DNA from 3 places in the Microbulbifer sp. SH-1 genome. Region 1 is predicted to be linked to each of the others. Evidence: predicted binding sites of a transcription regulator. Region 1 holds the regulator's gene; each other region holds the start of a gene.

Region 1 (4,580 bases):
CCGATCCGATATGCGGCGCGGCCCCATCGTCCTCAATCAGCTTGCGCGCAATCCCCAATGCCAGCTCGAACAGTTCGCCGACATGGCCACCCGCGCCTGGGGCCGCCGCTCCACCTTCTGGCTCGGCGACAAGCCCCTGTTGGTTGCGGAAACCTTCCTCAGCAGTTTCAATCCCCACAGTCCACCCTCCGCCTGAGGGCTACGCGTTCCGGGAGACACCTATGCAAGTGATCAGCCAACAGATACAACAGCGCTGGCCGCAACTGCTTCCCTACTGGCAGCTGGCGCGCCTCGACCGCCCCATCGGCTCGCTGCTGCTGCTCTGGCCCACCTGGTGGGCCCTGTGGATTGCCGCTGAGGGCTGGCCGGGTCTGCATCTGTTTGCGGTGTTCACCCTCGGTGTGGTCCTCACTCGCGCCGCCGGCTGTGCCGTCAACGACTTCGCCGACCGCAACATCGATGGCCACGTGAAGCGCACCAACCAGCGCCCCCTGGCCACCGGTGCGGCCACGCCGAAGGGCGCTCTGCTGCTGTTCGCGGGCCTGATGCTGGCGGCCTTCCTACTGGTGCTGACGACCAACCGGCTCACTGTACTGTTGTCGCTGCCGGCACTGGCGCTGGCCTTTTGCTACCCCTTTGCCAAGCGCTATACCCACCTGCCACAGGTGGTGCTGGGCGCCGCCTTCAGCATGGGTATTCCCATGGCGTTCGCGGCGGTGCAGGGAGAAGTGCCGGCGGTGGCCTGGCTGATTTTCACCGCGAATCTGCTGTGGACCGTGGCCTACGACACCTTTTACGCGATGGTGGACCGGGACGACGACTTGCGGATCGGGGTCAAGTCCACCGCCATCCTGTTTGGCGATATGGACCGGGTGATGACCGGCAGTTTGCAGGCGATGGTCGTTTTGGCGCTGCTGATGCTGGGCAGCCGGGAGGCGCTGGGTGCTCTGTTTTACTGCGGCGTGGCCGCGGCGACCGGGCTGTTCATCTATCAGCAGTGGCTGGTGCGGAATCGGCAACGGGAACTCTGCTTTCAGGCGTTTCTCAACAGTAATTGGGCTGGCGCGGCGATTTTTGCAGGTATTTTTTTCCATTTTCTAGCCAACTGAACCTACCTTTTGGCGGCGAGGTCGTGATCGCCGCACAGCTGTCATATATTTGTCATTAAAGTGACGTTAAATGGCCACTCTAAGAAAAGTCAGTTAAGTGACAAATTCACCAGCTAGGGTATGGCAGGCAGATGCACAGCAAGACGATCCTCATAGTCGACGACGAAGCCCCGGTCCGGGATATGCTGCGAATTGCGCTGGAGATGGCGGATTACCGCTGCCTTGAGGCGGAGAATGCGCAGGCGGCGCACGCACTGGTGATCGACGAGAAGCCGGATCTGGTGCTGCTGGACTGGATGCTGCCGGATGTTTCCGGGGTTGAGCTGGCCCGCCGCCTGAAGCGCGACGAGCTGACGTCTTCGCTGCCGATCATCATGCTGACGGCGAAGGGCGAGGAAGATCACAAGATCAAGGGGCTGGAAACCGGCGCCGACGATTACATTACTAAGCCGTTTTCTCCGCGCGAGCTGGTAGCCCGTCTGAAGGCGGTTCTGCGTCGCGCGGGGCCGACGACGCCGGAGGAACCGCTGACGGCGGGGGGGCTGGTGCTGGATCCGATCAGCCACCGGGTGACGATCAATGGCCAGCCGGTGGAGATGGGGCCGACGGAGTTCCGTTTGCTGACGTTTTTCCTTTCGCACCAGGAGCGGGCCTATACCCGTACGCAGTTGCTGGACCATGTGTGGGGCGGCAATGTGTATGTGGAGGAGCGCACGGTGGACGTGCATATCCGTCGCCTGCGCAAGGCACTGACCATCGACGGTCACGAGCGCTATATCCAGACCGTACGCGGTACCGGCTACCGCTTTTCTGTACAGACTGTGGAAAGGGTGTAATCCTACTCCGCACGTTTTTTGTGGACTCCGTAGAGAGTCCGGTGGCGGTCGAGCACCGGGCTTGGGTTTTTGAAACCGCTGTGAATACGTCCCTGTACGCTGCGTCGGCAACATCCCTGTTGCCGACGCTTTCAAAAACCCAAGCCCGGCACTCGCCCTTCACTTGAAAACCCGCACTTCGGTTCGGGCATTTCCTTCGTATAAAGTCCGCAGGTCCACTGAGAATAATCAGTGCACCCCAAAACAAGATGGCCCAACCATCATGCTCGATCGCAGTATTGGCGAGTTCTCGCGCTTTATCGTCATCGCCCTCGGCACCACCATTCTCGGTTTTTCGACCGACAACTGGTGGCTGGCGCTGTGCGCCGGCCTCGCCGTGTATCTCGGCTGGCTGCTGTGGCAGCAGAACCAGTTCGACCGCTGGCTGAGCAACGGTCGCCGCGGTCCCGCGCCGACGAGCTTCGGAGTATGGGGGGATATTTCCGACGATTTCTATCGACTGCAACGCCGCCACCGCAAGGAAAAGCAGAAGCTCCATTCCATGCTGCGCCGGGTGCAGGACAGTACCAGTGCGCTGCGCGAGGGGATTGTGGCACTGGAGGATGAGGGCAATCTGGCGTGGTGGAATCCGGCGGCGGGGCAGATGTTGCGCCTGCAGGCGGATGATGCGGGGCAGCCGCTGGTCAACTTCGTTCGCGATCCGCGGTTTGTGGAGCATATGCACAACCGTATGTTCGGGCGCGGTCGCGCGTCGCTGGAGCCGATTACGCTTCCGGCGCCGGGGGACGATTCGCGTATTCTGACCATGGAGGTGACGCGCTTCGGTCAGGATGAGGCGTTGGTGATCGTGCGGGATGTGACGCGACTGCACAACCTCGAGCAGATGCGGCGGGATTTTGTGGCGAATGTGTCTCATGAGTTGCGCACGCCGCTGACGGTGATTGCGGGTTATCTGGAGACGCTGCAGATGAGCGGTCAGGCGCCGCGCAACTGGGAGCGGCCGCTGACGCAGATGAGCGAGCAGACGGTGCGGATGACCGGGCTGGTGAACGATCTGCTATTGCTGGCGCGGCTGGAAACGTCGGAGCGCGACACTGGCCGCGACAGGGTGTCGGTCCGGCAGTTGATGGAGCAGGTGGCCGGTGAGGCGCGCTCACTGAGTGGCGGGCGCCACGAGATCACCGTGGAGTGTACCGAGGACTGCACTATTACCGGCACCGCTGGCGAGCTGCACAGTGCGTTTGCAAACCTCGCCTTCAACGCGGTGAAGTACAGCCCTGACGGCGGGCCGATTGAACTGCGCTGGCGCTTGGATGCGGCGGGCGGGCATTTTTCCGTGAAGGACTGTGGTATCGGTATAGATCCGGTGCATATCCCCCGTCTCACCGAGCGTTTCTACCGAGTGGATGCGGGCCGCTCCCGGGAGAGTGGCGGCACCGGTCTCGGCCTCGCCATCGTCAAACATGTGCTGCTGCGCCACGGTGCCAACCTCACGGTCAGCAGTGTGCCTGGCCGCGGCAGTACCTTCACGCTCAATTTCCCAACGCACAAACTGACCCTGGCCAGCTCGGCCTGAGTGTCTGACCTGAGTGCCGGAAATGCAAAAGGGGCCCGCAGGCCCCTTGCGCAGGCTACCGACAAATCTTACAGATCCAGACCAAACTGCAGAGCTGCGCCGTAGGTGTCGTCGGAGGATTTGATCGCGGACAGGTGGAACTGCACCACGTCAAACGGCGAGAAGCCGATACCCGCTGTCAGCGCGCCATCGTAAGTGTCTTTCAGGTCGTGGCGGTACCCAATCCGCAGCTGGGCCCAATCAAACAGGTCCGCCTCCATACCCAGACGCGCGATCTGTACTTCACCGGCACCTTCGAACGCCTCGATGGAATTCAGGTCCAGATCCGCCAACAGGGTAAATACTTCACCGGTATAACCAAGGCCCGCGGTCAGTTGCGGTTCCAGCTGGATTTTTACCCCACCCTGTATGGTGTCGTAGTCCTGGGCAATGGCATTGCGCAGGGATACACCGCCCTGCAATTCACCCCAGTTGATGGTCGCGCCGAAGTCGATATTGAAATTGCTGTGCTCCAGCATGTAGTCATCGGCGTCGAAGTCGTCGCTGTCAAAGTCCGCGATCGTTTCGAGGTACTCGATGGTTTCAACCCGCTGGTATTTCGGCGTTGCGCCGAGAGAAACCTGGTAACCCCCGAAAGTGAATTGGCGGGCGGCGGCAAAGCCGATTTCCTGCAGGGAATAACCAAACGCGCCGGCTGCGGTTTGCAGGTCACTTTCGTCGAAAATCTGCTCACCGAAGTCTTCCAGCAGCTCCACGTCAGAATCCGCCAGCCGGATCTCCGTCGCCACGAAGACGGACTGGCGAACAAACAGCAGGCCGGATGCCAGGCTGTTGGGAACGGCAATGGTCAGCTGGGCACCGGCATCCACCGTCAGCCGCCCCTGATCCAGTATTTCCAGTTGCGCGAGAATGTAATTCGCATCGTCCTGGGTGGCGGTCAAACCGTCAATGTCGTCGAGAAAGTCGCTCAGATCCTCGCTGGTGTCGAAGAATTCATTCTCGTCGTTGGCAATTGCCCCCACATCTATATTGAGCGCGAAATCGTCGTTTTCTTTGAAA
Region 2 (4,580 bases), 2.0 Mb from region 1:
ATGGTTTCAGCACGGTGCTCAAGACGCCGGGCAAACTTTTCTTGCCCCGGCACCACTTCACCGACAATCAGGCCAAAGATATCCGGGAGCGTCTGTTTCAGCACCGCCAGCAGTTCAAGAAAGCACTCCAGCCCTTTTCCCGGTGCGATGGGTGCCGGCAACAGCAGCCAGTTGCGCCCCTCCAACTGTGGAAACTGGTTCAACAGCTTCTGGTGCCAGTGTCCGGAGACCGGCGCCCGCCGGTCCAACTCACGGGTGTTTACCCCGCGGTAGCGCACCTGAGGCCCTGAAGACGCGTCACCATTTCCTCCCGCGGTCGCCTGATTGAGGATGGCGCCGTAGCGCAGTTGCAACTCGCGGGCCAAAGACCCGGATGAAGCCATGACTAACTCACCGCGCGCCAGCGCGCCGTTCACTCGTCCACGGAATAGACCACTGGGCGGCAGAGTATGCAGTGCGGTTACCAGACGCGGCCGCGTCGCCTCGGGGAGGGATTGCCACACACACCAAGCGTGCCAGCTGCACAGTGCGTCACGGGCCAACAGGATATCCGGCCGCAGATTTTCCAGCAGCCGGCGCAGCCTGCCGTGAATGCGCGCGCGAAAAAATGGTTTCTGGTCGACGGGTAATTGATGATGCTGGCAATTGTGCAACGTCAGGCGCGAGACCAGAGTTCCCCCTGCGGAGATCACTGCAGATTCATGCCCCTGCCTTGCAAGCTCCTGAGCGAACTCCAGCGTCTCTTGCGCCAGTTCGCCACCGTCCATAGAAGGTACCAGTTGCACAATCCGCATAGCCGAGCAAACTCCATTCCACGATTCAAGATCACCTGCCGCCCGTGCCGCTTCCCGCACAAGATCAATACTTGCACAGGATGCGCGATCAAAAGGCCGGAAGAAAATATCGGAAAAACACTTCCGCAACCAATCTCCCGTCAATTCGGCTTCACAATTGTACCGCTGATTTCTGCGCCAGGGCGCACAATTCTCGTAATGGCGATATAAATCACAAGTCTGGTGGAATCCGGTAGAATTTTTTGACAGAAAATATAAGGAGCACAATATGGAACTCTTCAATCCAGCCCGCCCACCCAGACATCGCACCCACAAAAGCCTCTTGCTTCACTGGTTACTGCTGTTAATTACCACGCTGGCAGCGGCTCAGGTCCAGGCGGCCAATGACCGCGGTCTGTTACTGCAGGCCACAAAGGGAGAACATACCGTCTACCTGCTGGGCTCGATCCACCTCGCCGACCAGAGTTTCTACCCATTGCGGGACACCATCATAAACGCCTACAACAACAGCAGTGCGCTGGTGGTAGAAGCGGATGTCGTCGCCATGGAATCCGACCCGCAACTCCAACAGAAAGTCATGCTGGAATCCTTTTATCCACCGGGCGATCAGTTGAAAAACCATATTCCCCCCACCTTGTATGGCGAACTGCAGACCTGGCTGCGAAAACGCCAGATTCCAGAGACACATTTCAGCCGTATGCGCCCCGCCATTGCCATGATTACCTTGAGCATGGTGGAGATGCAGGCACGCGGGCTGGACCCGAAAGCCGGCATTGACCGCCACTTTTTATTGCAGGCACGCCAGAAGGGCAAAACCACACTGGAACTGGAAAGCGTGATTCAACAACTGCAACTACTGAACAGCCTGGAAAAGCCGGAGCTCTATTTGCAGCAAACCCTGGATCAACTGGCGGAAATGGACAGGTTCGTGCCGCGTATGACCGGGGCCTGGAAGGCCGGCGATCAACAGGCACTTTACGACCTGGTGTTTCGCGAAGGAATTGACGAACACCCTGAATTTGAACAGCTGCATGAGCTACTCTTCTATCGGCGCAACCGCGAGATGGCGAAAAAAATCCAGGATTTCAGCCAGCAACACCAAACTCTGTTCGTGATCGTGGGCGCCGGGCATCTAGTGGGCGACAGGTCTGTCACCGATTTGCTGAAAGGTGTCGGCTTCCATATTACCCAGATCTGATTCGGCGCCCATTACATTAATTTTGTTACCATAATGTGACAGTTGGAAACATTTAATTTTATGGATGTCAATTGTTTCAAAAATGTTTCCAATTTCTGACGAAAATCATGGGCTGATAGTATTCGCCGCCAATAAGACAGCCAAATGATATGGAATCAACACTATGGACCGCCCCCACCAGAGCCTGCTGGCTCTTTCCATAACCTGCCTGCTCTCAGGTACCGCCGTTGCCGATCAAGCAGAAACCAAAGGCAACCTGAAAATCGTTTCCGATGACGGAAACTTTTCCGCGTCTCTCGGCGGCCGTATTCATTTCGACACCTACCTGTTCGACAGCGACCAGGTCAACGCTATCAGCACCACGGAGTTCCGTCGCGCACGTATTACTCTGAAAGGTGACATCTACGACTGGAGCTACATACTAGAGCAGGATTTTGCCGGTGGCAGCACCCTCGATGGCTTCCGCGACGTGTACCTGGCGCACAAGTTCCTCGACGGCGAGGTGCGTATTGGCCAGTTCAAACCCTTTCGCTCCATGGCGGAAATGACCAGCTCCAACGAGCTGACTATGCTGGAGCGGCCATTCTCCAGCGCTACTGGCCTCTACGATGGCAACCAGTTTCAGCAGGGTATCGGCTGGACCGGCGTCCTGGATTGCTTCACCCTCGGTATGATGGCGTTCAATCTGCGCGATGCGGGCACCCCCCGCAACGAGGGCCTGGGAGCCGCCGGCCGTCTGGCCTGGCATCCGATCAATACCGACCATGAAACCCTGCACCTGGGCACCTCCATCAGCTATGAAAACGCCAATCAGAACTCCAGCGACCTGATGGCCGAAGCCGATTACGCAGGCCGTCGCGGCCCGTCTCAGCTGATGGCGCTCACCCCGGGTGACCTTGGCGGAGACGCCAGCACCGCAGCGCTGGAGCTGGCCGGTAGCTACGGCCCGCTGTATCTGCAGGCGGAATACACCGTCGGCGGCTTCGAGGGAAATTACTATCTGACGGAAGAGGACTTCGAGGACGAATTCGGGGCGCCGGCCCCCTTCCCCTGCGATCCCGAATTCGGCTGCTTTATCGGCGACCAGACCATTCACACCTGGTATGTCCAGGGCAGCTGGATGCTGACCGGTGAGCACAAGCCTTACAGCCAGAAACGCGGTGCTTTCAGCTCAGCGAAGCCCAGCGGTGACGGTCTGTGGGGAGGCGCCTGGGAGTTGACCTTCCGCTACGACACTATGGAAAACCGGGATTTCGATCACCTGAAAGCCAACAGCACCACGGTGGGTCTCAACTTCTACGCTAATCGCAACGTGCGTTTCATGCTGAACTACATCATCGGCGACGATGATTTCACCGGTGACGGCACCGACCAGTTGGGGTTTCGGGCTCAGATCGGCTGGTAATCGGCTCGATTCACAAAAAAATGGCGAGCCAATCGGCTCGCCATTTTTTTACTTCCGGGCAAAAACGTGGGCATTGCTACACGCGGCGGTTTAGCCCACTTGCTGCGCCTTGGCCGGGTCGAATACTTCCACCTGTGCCGCCACATCCTGCATGCCAGTGCTGGGATTGTAGAAACGTTGCAAGGACAGCAGTTTTACGCGATTCGCCTTCTCTACATTTTCGTCTTTGATCAGACCGTATCCGCGGATCATGTCGGGGTAACTGAGCAATTCAATGGCCGCCGCGTGATTTTCCGCATTGAGCCTGCCGACAACTTCGTTGACCAGTTTTTCGTACTCCGCAATCAGAGCGCGCTCCATTTTGCGTTCGGCGGTATAGCCGAAAATATCCAGCGCCGAACCGCGCAGAAAACGCAGCTTTGCCAGTACACCGAAGGCACGATGCATCCAGCCGCCGAACTTCATCTTGCGCGGGCGCCCGAGGTTTTTATCAAAGCGGCTCAATAGCGGCGGTGCCAGATTGAATTCCAGCTCGAAGTCACCGGCAAAATTTTCCCGCAGGGACTGCATAAAACGACCGTCGCTGTAGAGACGTGCCACCTCGTATTCGTCCTTGTACGCGAGCAGTTTGGCGTAGTTGCGCGCAACCACTTCTGCCAGCGCTTCACTGCCCGGTACTTTCAAAATTTCCGCCGCCTTAACCCGATCCACCAACGCGCGGTAGCGGCGCGCCAACGCAACATTCTGGTAACCGGTAAGATGCGCCACCCGGTGCGCCACAATATCTTCGAGCCCCTGCGGCAGGGATTTTTCTTCGCCTTTTGCCAGCAGCCGATCCAGCGCCGGCCTGTCGGCCGCGGCGAGACGGCCGGCAGCGAACCCTTGCAGGTTGCCCTCCACCGCCACGCCGTTCAGTTCGATCGCCTGCTGGATGGCGTTGAGCCCGAGGGGAATCAGACCTTTCTGCCAGGCAAAACCCAGCATGAAAATATTCGCCGCCAGGGTGTCGCCGAGAGCCGCCTTGGTCAGGGTATGACCTTCGACCACATCGAGCTCCAGCACGGCATCCTTGATGGTGTCGAGTACCGCCTGGGGCGAGTGGATATCCTCACGCCCCAGCACCGAGGCCGCTGTCGGGCTAAGGTGGGTGTTGACCACGGCGCGACTCAAGGTTTCGTCCAGC
Region 3 (4,580 bases), 2.0 Mb from region 1:
GGGTTCGAAGGTCTCAATCGCCAGCTCTTCCAATATCAGGCGGATTGCCAGCGGATCGACTTCAAAGCTTGCACCCATCCGCAGCCCCATAATTTCCGGAGTTTGCGGCTTCACTTCGGGCTTTTTGAATTTATTAATCAGCTTGTCAAACATTCCCCGAGCGCTTCCCTTTCGGTAATTTTTACGTCGAAACAGCGTTTTTCCGGCAAACGCTCCGCGGCGATGTAATAGAGGGTATCGCCGGCGGCGACATTCTCGTTCAGTGCCGGATTAATCGCAATCTTCTGTTCACCGGCCCGGCGCACACCGATCAGGGTTGCAGACAGGCCGTGCTTGAAATGATCAAACAGCGCACCCACCGAAAGCGGCTGCTCACCACACTGTACTGTGTCATACCGTAGGTGCTGTCCAGCAACTGCCGGTGCAGACGCGCAGAACCTGGATCGAGAGAGGACTTGGCGAGTAGCTCGACCGCGACAGACGGAATACATTCGATTTTCGGGCAGTGGCCACGCAGCAACTCCCCGACATTTTCGTCCTGAAAGTAAGCCGTTTTGTGGCTGTTCGGGCTCATTTTGTCGCAGAACAGGGCCGTAGTCAGAGTCACATCATCCAGCGGATTGTCGATGATGATTCGCGCTGCTTTATCCAGGCTGGCGCGCTGCATGCTTTCTGCGTGAGAGAAGGATTCCACCCGCACGAAATCAATCTGTTTCGGCATGGGGTTTTCAATTTCCGCCTCGACACAAAGCACTATCTCCGACGCATTGCCGTTGGTTTTGGACAGCAACAGTTCGATCAGGCGCAATGTGCGGGTGCCGTTCCAGCCGATGATAACGGTATGGTTTTGATGGTTCATTTTGCGTAAACCTTTCTTGCCCCGCTGTACAAATTCAGAAATACCAAAGCCCACACGTGTGACAATCATCGCAAATAGGCTCAGGCCCAGAGGAATAACCCAGAGACTGACCGCCAACTTGCCCACCGGCGTACTTGGAGAAAAATCCCCGTAGCCAACGGTGGAGGCAGTCACTACCAGCCAGTAGAAGAAATTCTCCGGCGCAACTATCTCCGCCTCACCGGCAAAAGTAAGCAGCAGATAACTGCTCAGTACATATACTGCCGCAGCAAGGATGACCGTGGTTCCGGAAGCCCTAATAAAAAGCGACGCCAAAAGGCGTCGCACTTTATACAGAACCATGTTTTAAGCCTGGGTGCGCTTGGCCAGCAGTTGAGCCAGCTTATCGCTACCGCTCACCTGGCCGCCCGGGGTAATACCAGCCTGCTTCAATTTGGCATCCAGACTGGAACCACTTTCTTCAGTGGCCAGCTCTTCCGCCGCTTCCAGCTCCGCCGCACGCTGCTGCTGCTTCGCCTTGATACGCTCCATGCTATCCAGCGCGGTCTTTACCTTGCTGTTGGCACCCATATGGCGGGAGGAGACCGCTACCTGGGCTTTCTGCACAGACTCAGTCGCCTTGATCTGGTCGATCTGCTGTTCCATGCGACGCACATTGGCCTTTGCCTTGGAGATGTTGCTCTTCAGGGTGACCTCGGAAGATTTGAAGCCCTGCAGAATGCTCTGCTCCATTTCCAGCTGGGACTCCAGATCCGCAACCCGCTCGGCACACTCAATGGCCAGGGCATCGTCGCCCTTCTCGCTGGCCGCGATGGCGTGGTTGGTGTAATTGTCGATATCCGCCTGCAGGGCATTGGCCTTGTTCTCGGCCAGCTTGCGCTTGGCCATGATCTTGGTCAGATTTTCGTCGCAGGCTTTCAGCTCGGTTTTAGCATCGCGCAGCTCCTGGTCCAGAATACGCAAAGACTGGCTGTCAGCAACAGCTTCAGCACCTTCATTGACCGCGCCGCGCAGTGCGGTCCAAAGTTTTTTCAGGCTCATGCTACACCCTCCAGTTCAAAATGTGCTGAGTACAAATCCAGGAAGTCACCCACGTTACCAAACAGGGTTTCAATTTCTTCAATCACCACTTCATCCTTACTGGACACAGACAGCGCCCCGAAAGCCACGTAGTAATCTTCACCGCCGATATGCTTGATGGCGACAGTGGTCAACGGCACCAGCTGGTGCGTTTGCAGGATCAGCTTGTTCAGTGCCGCCGCGTCTTCTACCTGGCTGACAGGAAACAGGATGCTCTCTACTACGATCTGCCGCTCGCCCACATAAACAAAGGCGTCGACGCCCTCGTCATTAGAAACGCTCAGGCAATCGCCCTCCGCCTCGACCACCCAGTCCGGGTGCTGCTCGGCCAGCTGGCGCAGGTTTTCGTTGTTCCAGGTCATTTCAACTCCCTTGTTGATGTGGAATATGAGTCACAAATATAACAGTAAAAATTGAGCGGTCAACACCTATACGGCACTTTTGTTGCAAATAAGACACGTAAGGTTATCATGAGCAACAAATATGAGCGGACAGTTGGATTACAAACAATGGATCACAAGCAAAGCCTGGAGAACCACCGCGCCCTGACCCCCTACAAGCAGGCCATCGCCCGCTATGTGCGCGCCTCGATGGCACTGAAAAATGTACGCTACAACGACCTCGCCGATGCCCTGGCTCAGCGGGGGATCACCGTCACCCCGGAAAACCTGCGCAGCAAAGTCAGCAAATGCATGTTTTCTGCCGACCTGTTTGTCGCGATTATCGATGTCCTCGGCGTCGAGAGCAGCGCGGTGCCCGATATTCTCAAGCAGACGCAGGAATTGCAAAACAATGATTAGAAACCAGACCTCTGCAGCTTTTATTACCGCCCTACTCGGCACGCTGATCTCAGCTACCACGACGGCCTCTGGACTCGCCGCCCACAGATCCAAGTGCATGCCTGGCGCGCCAGTGAAACACCGGACCTCAACGTTAAGGCAGCAAGCCCTACAAGGTCATGACCTACGAGAAAAGAACAAACCCCATCAGTGGTACGGAAAAAATGGTAACGAGTGGATTCCAGGAAATTTTCAAAAAACACTTGACTCACCCAGGCGCAATCCATATTGTTCGCACCCCAACGCACTCGTAGCTCAGCTGGATAGAGTACTCGGCTACGAACCGAGCGGTCGGAGGTTCGAATCCTCCCGAGTGCGCCATATATAAAAAGCCCGATCCGCAAGGATCGGGCTTTTTTGTTTCTTCGCTATATAAATAGGGCTTCACCCGGCCGGGGGACAAACCTCCCGGTTCGATCAACTCGCAAAGCGAGTTGATCCCGAGTGCAAGTAAGCCCGAAGGGTCACAAAACACCAGAGTGTTTTGTAAGTCCACTCTCCCCCCCGAAGCCATCGCTGTGAGCTGCGCGTTCCGATGTACTTGCCAGCCGGTGATCCCTTGCCAGCACGCTGTACAGGGTCGGCAGTACAAACAATGTGAACAAGGTTCCGATTAGCATTCCCGCCACAACCACTACGCCGATAGAGAAGCGGCTCGCTGCACCGGCACCATCCGAGAACAACAGAGGAATCAGCCCCGCTACCATCGCCGCAGTGGTCATCAGGATTGGACGCATACGAATGACGGCAGCTTTGCGGATGGCATCCACCGGCGCTTTTCCTTCACGCTTTTGTATATCGTTGGCAAAAGAAACCATCAGGATCCCATGTTTGGAAATCAAACCGATCAATGTCACCAAGCCGATCTGCGTATAGATATTCATGGTGGCATAACCCAGCCAGAGCGGCAGTAGTGCACCACAAATCGCCAGTGGTACCGTGACAAGAATCACCAGTGGATCCCGGAAACTCTCGTACTGTGCAGCCAGAACCAGGAAAATCACCACCAGCGCAAATCCGAAGGAAAACACCAGTTGATTGCCCTCCTTCACAAACTGGCGGCTATCGGAAAGCCAATCAATGGAGGCACCAGCAGGCAGCGGCTGACTTTTAAGAAAGTCCACCGCCTGCCCCATAGTGACGCCGGGCATCAACACCGCGGACAGGGTTATCGAGTTCATCTGGTTGAACTGCGGCAATCGGTTTGCCTGCGATTCCACGTGTACATCCACCACTGTAGACAGCGGTACCAGCTTGCCGGACTGCGCGCGCACATAGTAGCCGGTGAGGTCATCCGGGGTACGCCGGTTTTCCTGCAGCACCTGCGCAATCACATCGTAGGAACGGTCGAACCAGTTGAACCGGTTGATATAGTTCTCGCCAACCAGAGTGGCGAGGGTCTCGGCAATCTCATTCATGGTCACCCCCATTTCCCCAGCCTTGGCGGTATTGATCTTCAGCCTGGCCTGGGGGCTGTCGAAGGCCAGATCACTGTCTACATAGGCAAACAGCCCGCTGCCCCAGGCAGCTCCCTTGATCGCTTCCAGGCTGCTGTACAGTTCGGAAAATGCAATGGGCGCACGCAACACCATCTGGACAGGCAATCCACCACTACCCGCAGGTAGCGGTGCCGGTTGGAACGCGGTCACTGCGGCACCGGTAACACCCGCACTCTGACCATTGATCGCCCCCTCCACCTCAGAGGCCGACATTTTTCGGTCTTTCCATGGCGTCAGCACAATGCCACCAAAGGCATTGTTCTGTCCGCCCATACCGTTGACAAAGAAGCTGGCCTGATAATC

The links. Region 1 encodes PhoB, which activates phosphate uptake and scavenging genes when phosphate is short. Its sites were predicted from a motif close to TGTCATAAANNTGTAACA; they were not measured.
Region 2: the regulator PhoB is predicted to act here: its motif matches at 2,016-2,033, upstream of GNX18_RS03450 (OprO/OprP family phosphate-selective porin).
Region 3: the regulator PhoB is predicted to act here: its motif matches at 2,328-2,345, upstream of GNX18_RS03765 (DUF2170 family protein).

Annotation. Positions count from the first base shown of each region.
Region 1 is NZ_CP046948.1:3,470,322-3,474,901, reverse strand. It holds gene GNX18_RS14245 (chorismate lyase) at 1-196, shown strand, start outside; gene ubiA (4-hydroxybenzoate octaprenyltransferase) at 222-1,109, shown strand; gene phoB (phosphate regulon transcriptional regulator PhoB) at 1,241-1,945, shown strand; gene phoR (phosphate regulon sensor histidine kinase PhoR) at 2,208-3,521, shown strand; gene traF (conjugal transfer protein TraF) at 3,590-4,580, opposite strand, start outside.
Region 2 is NZ_CP046948.1:765,837-770,416, reverse strand. It holds gene GNX18_RS03460 (glycosyltransferase) at 1-794, opposite strand, end outside; gene GNX18_RS03455 (TraB/GumN family protein) at 1,063-1,992, shown strand; gene GNX18_RS03450 (OprO/OprP family phosphate-selective porin) at 2,156-3,397, shown strand; gene GNX18_RS03445 (indolepyruvate ferredoxin oxidoreductase family protein) at 3,488-4,580, opposite strand, start outside.
Region 3 is NZ_CP046948.1:830,056-834,635, reverse strand. It holds gene GNX18_RS03780 (YjfK family protein) at 1-153, opposite strand, end outside; gene GNX18_RS19410 (hypothetical protein) at 138-359, opposite strand; gene GNX18_RS03775 (potassium channel family protein) at 311-1,201, opposite strand; gene GNX18_RS03770 (PspA/IM30 family protein) at 1,205-1,900, opposite strand; gene GNX18_RS03765 (DUF2170 family protein) at 1,897-2,301, opposite strand; gene GNX18_RS03760 (DUF6471 domain-containing protein) at 2,449-2,739, shown strand; tRNA gene GNX18_RS03755 (tRNA-Arg) at 3,023-3,099, shown strand; gene GNX18_RS03750 (efflux RND transporter permease subunit) at 3,243-4,580, opposite strand, start outside.